4 regions of the Streptomyces sp. NPDC029292 genome follow, and region 1 is predicted to be linked to each of the others. Evidence: riboswitches for the same ligand, from Rfam matches in the RefSeq annotation. Region 1 holds a riboswitch; each other region holds the start of a gene.
What was found. Region 1 has a riboswitch for cobalamin ahead of nicT (Nickel transporter NicT). Riboswitches for the same ligand answer to the same signal wherever they lie in the genome.

Region 1 (2,179 bases):
CCCTGTCGGCCGAGAAGAACTGCGCCAAGGGCGGCGTGGACATCACGGCGGCCAACGAAGGTGACGAGGCGTTCACCTTCGAGCTGATGGGGAGCGAGCACACCATCGCGGCGGGCAAGTCCCAGACGGTGACGATCCCGCTGCAGGAGGACCAGGCGTACGACTTCACCATCAAGGGTCCGAACGGCTTCGAGAAGCGGTTCACCGGCATGCTCGACTGCAAGACACAGGGCAGCGCCGGCGACGTCACGACCCAGACGGTCGGTGAGAGCCCGGCGTCGGTGGGCGGCACCTCCACCGGAGGCACCGACCTCGCCGAGACCGGCAGCTCCGGCGCGACCCCGATCATCGCGGGCATCGCCATCGCCCTCGTCGTGATCGGCGGCGCGGCGGTGTTCCTCGTCCGCAAGAAGAAGGCACCGGCGCAGGACTGAGCAACAACCGCACCTTGGCAACTCAACAGTGAGTGAGCGCACCACGGAAACTCCGTGAGCCCGCGGCCCCGGCCCGCCCCAGGCGTCCGGGGCCGCCGCCTTCCCGGCTCCCGCGCCCGGGGCGGCTCAGCCCCCGTCGGACACGCAGTGCTCGAGGAGTGCGGTGGTCGGCCCGTCGGTCACCCGGTAGCGCACGACCCGCCCGTCCTTGTCGCCCTCGACGACCCCGGCCGTACGGAGCAGACGCAGGGCCTGAGAGACGGCGGGGTCGTTCATGCCGGTGGCGATGGCGAGGTCGGAGACGGCAAGCGGGCCGGCCCGGTGCAGGGCCAGCAGAAGGGCGAGGCGACGCGGGTCGGCGAGGAGGGAGAAGCGGTCGGCCCAGGTGCGTACGTGCCCGGGCTCACCGATGGCTGCGACGGCGTCGCAGACGCGGTGGCCGTCGATGGTCCGGCGGTCGGCGCGCTCGGCGGGGACGAGGTGCATGAGCTCATCTTCGCAGGCGCCGTTATGTGATCTTCAATACCTGCGCAGGTATGCAGCTTTGCAGGGGAGCCCGGCCGCCTCTACGGTTGATGGGCCGTGGTGTTCGGGAAGACCGGTGACGGCCTCTTCATCCTCGAAGGGGCCCAGGCCGGAGCGGCCCTCGCCACTGTGATCGGGCCTCAGATCAGATACATGCGTGGTGAATTCACCTGCGCACGAAGTGACTTGAGGCGCCCCGTCCCACTTCGGCCACTGGTCGCCACACGGCGGCCGGGAAGGCGGGACGGTGCGGACCCCCGTCAGCCAGGAGACCGGCCACGGCATCTCACGAAGTGATCCACGAGGTGCTGGAGCGTGACCATATGACCCTGCCCACGCAGTCGTCCCCACCCGCCGCCGGATTCCGCTGGCGGCGCGAGGACACCGTCCGAACCGCCGTACTCCTGGCCGTGATAGCCGCGCTGCACGTCGTCGCGTTCGGCATCCTGTTCCTGCTCGTCGTCCCGGAGCACTACGAGGTCGGCTCCAAGGCGTTCGGCATCGGTCTCGGCGTCACCGCGTACACCCTGGGCATGCGGCATGCCTTCGATGCCGACCACATCGCCGCGATCGACAACACGACACGCAAGCTGATGGCCGACGGCAAGCGGCCGGTGTCGGTGGGCTTCTGGTTCGCCCTCGGGCACTCCAGTGTGGTGGTCGTCCTCGCCGCACTCATCGCCGGAGGCACCCAGCTGGCCGGGCGGATCATGAACGAGGGATCCAGTACGCACCAGGTGCTCGGAGTCATGGGCACCATGATCTCCGGGTCCTTCCTCTACCTGATCGCCGCCCTCAACCTCGTCGCGCTCTTCGGCATCCTGCGGGTCTTCCGGGCCATGCGGGCCGGTACGTACGACGAGGCCGAGCTCGAACAGCACCTGGATTCCCGGGGGTTCATGAACCGCATCCTGGGCCGGTTCACGAAGTCCATCACGCGGCCCGGGCAGATGTTCCCGCTGGGCTTCCTCTTCGGGCTCGGCTTCGACACCGCCACCGAGGTCACGCTGATGGTGATGGCGGGCAGCGGCGCCGCGGCCGGGCTGCCCTGGTACGCGATCCTGTGCCTGCCGTTGCTGTTCGCGGCGGGGATGAGCCTGTTCGACACGCTGGACGGCACCTTCATGAACTTCGCCTACCAGTGGGCCTTCTCCAACCCGGTGCGGAAGGTCTTCTACAACCTCACCATCACCGGCCTGTCCATCGCGGTGGCCTTCTTC
Region 2 (2,179 bases), on a different contig from region 1:
AGACGCCGTTCTCGTTCACCCGGCGCATGAACTCGTCCGGGATCCAGTGCGCGAGGTTCAGGTTGTGCGTACGCCGGGCGTCCTCGCCGGTGTTGTCGCGCAGCTCCAGGAACTCCTCGATGTCGGAGTGCCAGGTCTCCAGGTAGACCGCGGCCGCGCCCTTGCGCCGGCCACCCTGGTTCACCGCGGCGACCGAGGCGTCGAGGGTCTTCAGGAACGGGACGATGCCGTTGGAGTGCCCGTTGGTGCCGCGGATCAGCGAACCGCGCGACCGGATCCGGGAGTACGAGAGTCCGATGCCGCCCGCGTGCTTCGAGAGGCGCGCGACCTGGTGGTAGCGGTCGTAGATGGAGTCCAGCTCGTCCAGCGGGGAGTCGAGGAGGTAGCAGGACGACATCTGGGGGTGCCGCGTACCGGAGTTGAAGAGTGTGGGGGAGGAGGGGAGGTAGTCGAGGCGGCTCATGAGCCCGTAGAGGGCCGCGACTTCGTCCACGGAATGGGCCGTGTCGTCCTCGGCGAGACCGGACGCCACCCGCAGTATGAAGTGCTGGGGCGTCTCGATCACGTGCCGGGTGATCGGGTGCCGCAGCAGATAGCGGCTGTGCAGAGTGCGCAGACCGAAGTAGCCGAAGCGGTCGTCGGCACCCTCAGCGAAGGAGGCGGCGATGAGCGCGTCCAGGCGGGCCGTGTGCAGGCGTACGAACTCGGCCGTGCGGTCCGCGATGAGGCCCTCGCGGTGGCCGACGGCGACCGACTCGGAGAAGGACGTGACGCCCTGTGAGGCGGCCTCCGCCGCGATGCTGATCGTCAGCAGCCTGGCTGCCAGCCGGGAGTAGGCGGGGTCCTCGGAGATCAGGCCCGCGGCCGCCTCGGTGGCCAGCTCGCGCAGCTCCGTCTCGTCCGCGCGCGCGGACCGGCCGCGCAGCGCGGCGGCGGCGACCCGGCCGGGGTCGGCGTCGGGGAGGTCGGCGGTGAGGTCGGTCAGGGTCCGCAGCAGCGCGGTACCGGGACCGTCCGTCTCCACCGGGGCCTGCGTCGCTGAAGCTGAGGCCGGATCGGCTGGCGCGATGGTCACGTGGGGCTCTCCCTCGCTCGGCACGGGGCCTTGCGGGGGCGGCGGGGCACACGAGCGCACGCTTTTGGCAGCGGTGCGCCGCGTCCACCGGCCCATTCCGCGAGGCCCGGACGTCATGTCACCCGGGCCGGATGGCCGGGGCGCGCTGTCGGCAGGTCCTCGGACTGACTCTCGTACGCGGCTCGCCCTGGGGGCGGATACGCACAAGTACACCGTTGCGGGACAGTTCCGGATTCGCACCGGATTCCCCTGCGGCGACAGCGAGCATGAGCATACATCTTGTGCCGGGCTGCGGTGGCACCCCCACATGTTGTGTCGTGTCGGCTTCGGAGGGTGTCAGAGTGTCAACCCATAGGTGAGCAGCAGGATGTCGTCCAGGTGCGGGATCGGGTTCCAGTCGCGCTCGGGGGCGCGGGTGAAGCCGAGGCGCTCGTAGATGCGGTGGGCGGTGTGCATGGTGCGCTGGGTGGACAGCACGACGCGTACGCAGCCGTCCGTGGCCCGTGCGCGGTCCACGCAGGCGCGGACGAGGGCCTCGCCGGTGCCTCTGCCGCGGGCCTCGCGCGCTACCGCGAGCATGCGGATCTCGGCTTCGCCGGGGCGGGCTATGTCGGCCATGGGGCCGCCTTGGGGTACGAAGGTGACGCCGCCGAGTACGCGGTTCCCGTCGACGGCGACGAGTACGTCGGCCGCGGCGGCCCGCTTCGCAACGTCCCGCAGTTCGCCCAGGTACTCGTCGCTCTCCCCGAAGTCGAGCAGGCCGTCATCGAGGTAGGCCTGGGCGGTGATCTCACCGAGGGTGGGGTATTCCTCGGGCTGCGCCCGTCGGATGAGGATGTCCATCCGGGGAGTGTGCATCAGGGGAGCGGTGGCGGGCCGCCGGATTTTCGCCCCCTCCGCCCCTGCCCGTCCCGTCCTGGGGCTCCGCCCCAGACCCCGCTCCTCAAACGCCGGAGGGGCTGAAAATCAGCTCCTCCGGCGTTTGAGGGGGCGGGGCGGGGCGGTGGTGCCCGCCTAGTGGGTCGCCCCGGCCGTGGCCGGCGGGAGCTCCACCTCGACGCCAGGGTCGCCCGCGTCCGCCGTGTAGTCCTCCGGAGACGTCTC
Region 3 (2,179 bases), on a different contig from region 1:
AGTGTCCGTATCACCGCGGCTCGGACGATCTCCGGCTCCACGACGGCGATCGTCCGGCCGGAGGTCTGCCCGGCCGTCTCCAGCCAGAGCGCGACGCGGGCGCAGAGCTGGCTCACTGACTCGCCGCCGTGCGGGGCAGCCGTCGGGTCCGTCAGCCAGGTGGCGAGTTCGTCCGGCTCCTTGGCGCCAACCTCGTCGAGGGTCCGGCCCTGCCAGCGCCCCATGGCGAGTCCGGACAGTTCGGGCACGGGCAGGGCATCGAGGCCGAGTGCGTCGGAGGTCTCCCGGCAGCGCGCGGTGGGCGACGCCAACGCACGGTCGGCCGCTGGAAGCGTTCCCGCAGCCGACCGGGCACGCGCGGCCCCCAGGGCATCGAGAGCGCACCCGTCGTCGAAGCGGGCCTCCCGCAGCGCCGCACTGATCGCGGCTGAGATCAAGATCACTCGGCTCGTCATACGTCCACTCTCGTGCTCAAAACTCTTGTCAGGTCTGGAAACTGAGGCGCGGGTCGGCGCACGGTGCGCCCCCCCCAGCGCACCGTGCGCCCTTGGCGGCATTCCCGCTTCGCGGTACGGTCTCGACGATATTGACGACGGTTCGGCGGAAGTCCGGTGGGAATCCGGCACGGTCGCGCCACTGTAAGCCCAGCAAGAACCGCTCCCGCCAGGGGTGGTGAAGGTCGAGCAAGTCAGACCCGCGGCCGTCGTCCTGTGCACCACCGAGATGGGACGCGAGTTCCCCAGGAGGTTCTGCCCCATGGCGCAGTCCGTCGCTCAGCCGACCGTTACACCCACTGCCGTTCCCGCCAAGCTGCCGATCGGCGCGATCGTCCCTTGGGCGGTCTTCTTCGGCATTCTGATGCTGGTTCTGCTCTATTTCGTCGGCGCCGAACAGGGCGCCACCTCACTCGTGTCCGGCGAGAACGTCCACGAGTGGGTCCACGACGGCCGCCACCTGCTCGGCTTCCCCTGCCACTGACGGCGACAAGGAAGCGTACGAGCTCATGAATTCCGCAATTGTCAGAAATCTCCTGGTGCGTGGCATGCTCGCGGGTCTCGCCGCGGGCCTGCTCGCCCTGGTCGTCGCCTACTTCCTGGGTGAGCCGCGCGTGGACTCGGCGATCGCCTATGAGGAGGCGCACTCGCACGAGCACGGCGTGGAAGCCGTCACCCGCACGATGCAGTCCACGGGCGGCCTGGCCACCGGTGTCCTCGTCTACGGGGTCGCTTTCGGAGGAATCACCGCCCTCGCGTACTGCTTCGCGCTCGGAAGGATCGGCCGCTTCGGACCGCGCGCGAGCGCGCTGCTCCTGTCGGCCGCGGGCCTGGTCGCCGTCTATGTCGTGCCGTTCCTGAAGTACCCGGCCAATCCGCCGTCCGTCGGCGACCCCGACACCATCGGCAAGCGCACCACCTTGTACTTCCTGATGATGGTGCTCAGCGTGCTGCTCGCCGTCGCGACCGTCATCCTGGGCAAGCGCCTCGCGCCGCGCCTGGGCAACTGGAACGCGACGCCGGCCGCGGGCGCGTTCTTCGTCCTCGCCATCGGTCTGGCTTACGCGTTCCTGCCGGCCGTCAATGAGGTCCCGAAGGACTTCTCCGCCACTCTGCTCTGGCAGTTCCGCCTTGCGGCCCTCGCCATACAGCTGACCCTGTGGACTGCCTTCGGTCTTGTCTTCGGCTTCCTGGCGGAGCGGGTGCTGTCCCCTCGGACGGACGCTGCCGAGGAGCGCGGAGCCGGTACGCGGGCAACGCCTGTACCGCGCTGAGAACGTCACCCCGGCAGTTCATCCGAAGGCCCCGATTCTCGTCGGGGCCTTCGGATCGCCGCACCCCTGAGCGCGGCTGCCGACCGCGGCTGTCCGCACCGACCGCGGCACACAGCACGCGGGGCGAGCAGGACACGGTACGCCGTGTCCGCGACGGTGTACCGGACGGCAATGGGGAAGTCGCTGGCGCCCATCAGGAACGCCGAAGGGCCGCCGCTCCCGACCGTCACCTGGTAGGCGAGCGTGTCGCCCTCCGGCAGGTCGGAGATGGGACGGAGCCTTGGGTCCGCTGCGCGCGGGCGTGCCGCCCGACACCACGGCCGCCGTACTGTCCGCGCTGCTGGCCGCCTGCGCGGAGCGCTCCCCGGGCCTCTCCGTCGACCTGCACGAGGTCACCGCCGAGGAACAGCT
Region 4 (2,179 bases), on a different contig from region 1:
GGTGGCGTACGGGATCTTCATCATCGTGGCCTGAGTCGTACGGCTGCGGGCCGCAGCTTCGTCGTCCGCCCTGTCGGGGCCGCCTTATGGGTGGTCCGGGCAGGGCGGACGCATGTTTGCCTCCGGGGGGACGGCGAACGAGGACGGGAGCCCCACGTCAGGGGGGTGCGGGCCCAGCAGCTCGCAGAGTTGGTCGGGCTTGCCGTCGATGAGGCGGTCCAGGTCGTAGTCGACGGTGCCCATCTCAGTCGCCCCGGACAGGAGATTGCCGACGAAGAACCAGGCGTCGACGTCCTGGGATTGTGATGCCCCGGCGCAAAATCCAGTGCGCCGCCCTCGCCGATCCCCGTTCGCGGTGCGATCTGCCGCGTCTTCCGCTCGCCCCATGGCACAACTTGGTGGATCGCAGGACATTGCAGGGCGTCACGCACCGCGACCGCAACGCTCTGACGGGTAATCACCTCATGCGGGTGAATGCGCGGCACGAGGGGCGCACAGCGGGCTGGTGTGCCCACGGGTGTGGGCCTCAGCACACTCTCCCCGCGCAGGTCAACAGCAAGTTGACGGGTGTTCTAACCCCGTGGTGGACTGCCGGAGCCAAGTACGGCGGCAAGAGAGGAAGCCGGTGCGAATCCGGCGCGGTCCCGCCACTGTCACCGGGGAATGAAGTCCTCGGGAGCCAGGAACTCTCACCGCCGGTCTCGTCGAACCAGGGCGTGGACACCCTGAGTGAGGACATATCGCCATGCGCGGCTGCCCAAGTGCTTTGCCCACGAAGCGAATGACGCGAACGACGGTTGTACCCGACCTGACGGTCGGCTGAACCGGTGCGTGCCGATCGCGTCTTCGCGTACGGCGCCGCCGCCGGCCTTCTCGGTGACCTGCTGCTCGGCGACCCGCGCCGGGGACATCCGGTCGCCGCGTTCGGGCGGGCAGCGGGAGCCGTGGAGCGGGTGTTGTGGCGGGACCACCGCGGGTGGGGCGCTCTGCACACCGCCGTGTGCGTGGGCGGTGCCGCCGGGCTCGCGGCGCTCGCGAGCCATTCCGTACGCGCCTCCCGTACCGCCTCCATCGCGCTGACCGCCGCCGCCACTTGGGCCGTCGTCGGGGGGACCTCCCTCGGGCGCGAGGCACGGGCGATCGGCGAGGCGCTCACGGTCGGCGATGTCGAGGTGGCCCGGGAGCGGCTGCCCCATCTGTGCGGGCGGGATCCCCAGTCGCTGGACTCCGACGGCATCGCGCGGGCCGTCGTCGAGTCCGTTGCCGAGAACACGTCCGACGCCGTGGTGGGCGCCCTCGTGTGGGGGGCGCTGGGCGGTGTGCCCGGTCTTGTCGGGTTCCGCGCGGTGAACACGCTCGACGCGATGGTCGGGCACAAGTCGCCCAAGTACCGGCGATACGGGTGGGCTTCCGCGCGGCTCGACGATGTCGCGGGGTGGCCGGGGGCCCGGCTGACCGCCGTGCTCGCCGCCGTCGCGGGCAGCGATCCGCGCGGGGCCGTGCGCGCCTGGCGCGCGGACGCCGGCCGGCATCCGAGTCCCAACGCCGGGCCCGTGGAGGCCTCGTTCGCGGGCGCGCTCGGCGTGCGGCTCGGCGGGACCCTCTCGTACGGGGGAAGGGTCGAGCACCGGCCCGTACTGAACGGGGAGGGCCGCGCCGTCGCGGTCCACGACATCGAGCGGGCCGTACGGCTGTCGCGGCGCGTGGGCTGGCTCGCGCTCGGCGTGAGTGCCGCCGGGCGGCTGCTTTCGAGGGGGGCCACATCATGAGCGGCGGGCTGCTGATCGCCGGTACCACCTCCGACGCGGGCAAGAGCGTCGTGACCGCCGGGATCTGCCGGTGGTTGGTGCGGCAGGGCGTCAAGGTCGCGCCGTTCAAGGCGCAGAACATGTCCCTGAACTCGTTCGTGACGCGCGAGGGCGCGGAGATCGGGCGTGCGCAGGCCATGCAGGCGCAGGCGGCTCGCGTGGAGCCCACCGCGCTGATGAATCCCGTGCTGCTGAAGCCGGGGAGCGACCGCAGCAGTCAGGTGGTGCTCATGGGCAAGCCGGTGGGCGAGCTCTCGGCGCGCGGGTATCACGGAGGACGGCAGGAGCAGCTCCTCGGGACCGTTTTGGACTGTCTGGCCGAGTTGCGGGGCACGTATGACGCGGTGATCTGTGAGGGGGCGGGCAGTCCC

Region 2: linked by a shared signal. The riboswitch ahead of ACZ4WS_RS07685 (ribonucleoside-diphosphate reductase subunit alpha) and the one ahead of nicT (Nickel transporter NicT) in region 1 are both predicted to bind cobalamin.
Region 3: linked by a shared signal. The riboswitch ahead of ACZ4WS_RS26625 (CbtB domain-containing protein) and the one ahead of nicT (Nickel transporter NicT) in region 1 are both predicted to bind cobalamin.
Region 4: linked by a shared signal. The riboswitch ahead of ACZ4WS_RS28285 (cobalamin biosynthesis protein) and the one ahead of nicT (Nickel transporter NicT) in region 1 are both predicted to bind cobalamin.

Annotation. Positions count from the first base shown of each region.
Region 1 is NZ_JBVHXR010000004.1:7,054-9,232, reverse strand. It holds gene ACZ4WS_RS11195 (Cys-Gln thioester bond-forming surface protein) at 1-434, shown strand, start outside; gene ACZ4WS_RS11190 (helix-turn-helix domain-containing protein) at 561-920, opposite strand; cobalamin riboswitch at 1,001-1,254, shown strand; gene nicT (Nickel transporter NicT) at 1,283-2,179, shown strand, end outside.
Region 2 is NZ_JBVHXR010000002.1:616,676-618,854, forward strand. It holds gene ACZ4WS_RS07685 (ribonucleoside-diphosphate reductase subunit alpha) at 1-1,075, opposite strand, end outside; cobalamin riboswitch at 1,209-1,349, opposite strand; gene ACZ4WS_RS07690 (GNAT family N-acetyltransferase) at 1,412-1,918, opposite strand; gene mctP (monocarboxylate uptake permease MctP) at 2,090-2,179, opposite strand, start outside.
Region 3 is NZ_JBVHXR010000013.1:33,383-35,561, forward strand. It holds gene ACZ4WS_RS26620 (histidine phosphatase family protein) at 1-455, opposite strand, end outside; cobalamin riboswitch at 556-719, shown strand; gene ACZ4WS_RS26625 (CbtB domain-containing protein) at 757-978, shown strand; gene ACZ4WS_RS26630 (CbtA family protein) at 1,004-1,768, shown strand; partial or broken gene ACZ4WS_RS26635 (MBL fold metallo-hydrolase) at 1,945-2,052, opposite strand; gene ACZ4WS_RS26640 (LysR substrate-binding domain-containing protein) at 2,058-2,179, shown strand, end outside.
Region 4 is NZ_JBVHXR010000014.1:85,250-87,428, forward strand. It holds gene ACZ4WS_RS28275 (hypothetical protein) at 1-34, shown strand, start outside; gene ACZ4WS_RS28280 (hypothetical protein) at 85-243, opposite strand; cobalamin riboswitch at 568-708, shown strand; gene ACZ4WS_RS28285 (cobalamin biosynthesis protein) at 828-1,769, shown strand; gene ACZ4WS_RS28290 (cobyric acid synthase) at 1,766-2,179, shown strand, end outside.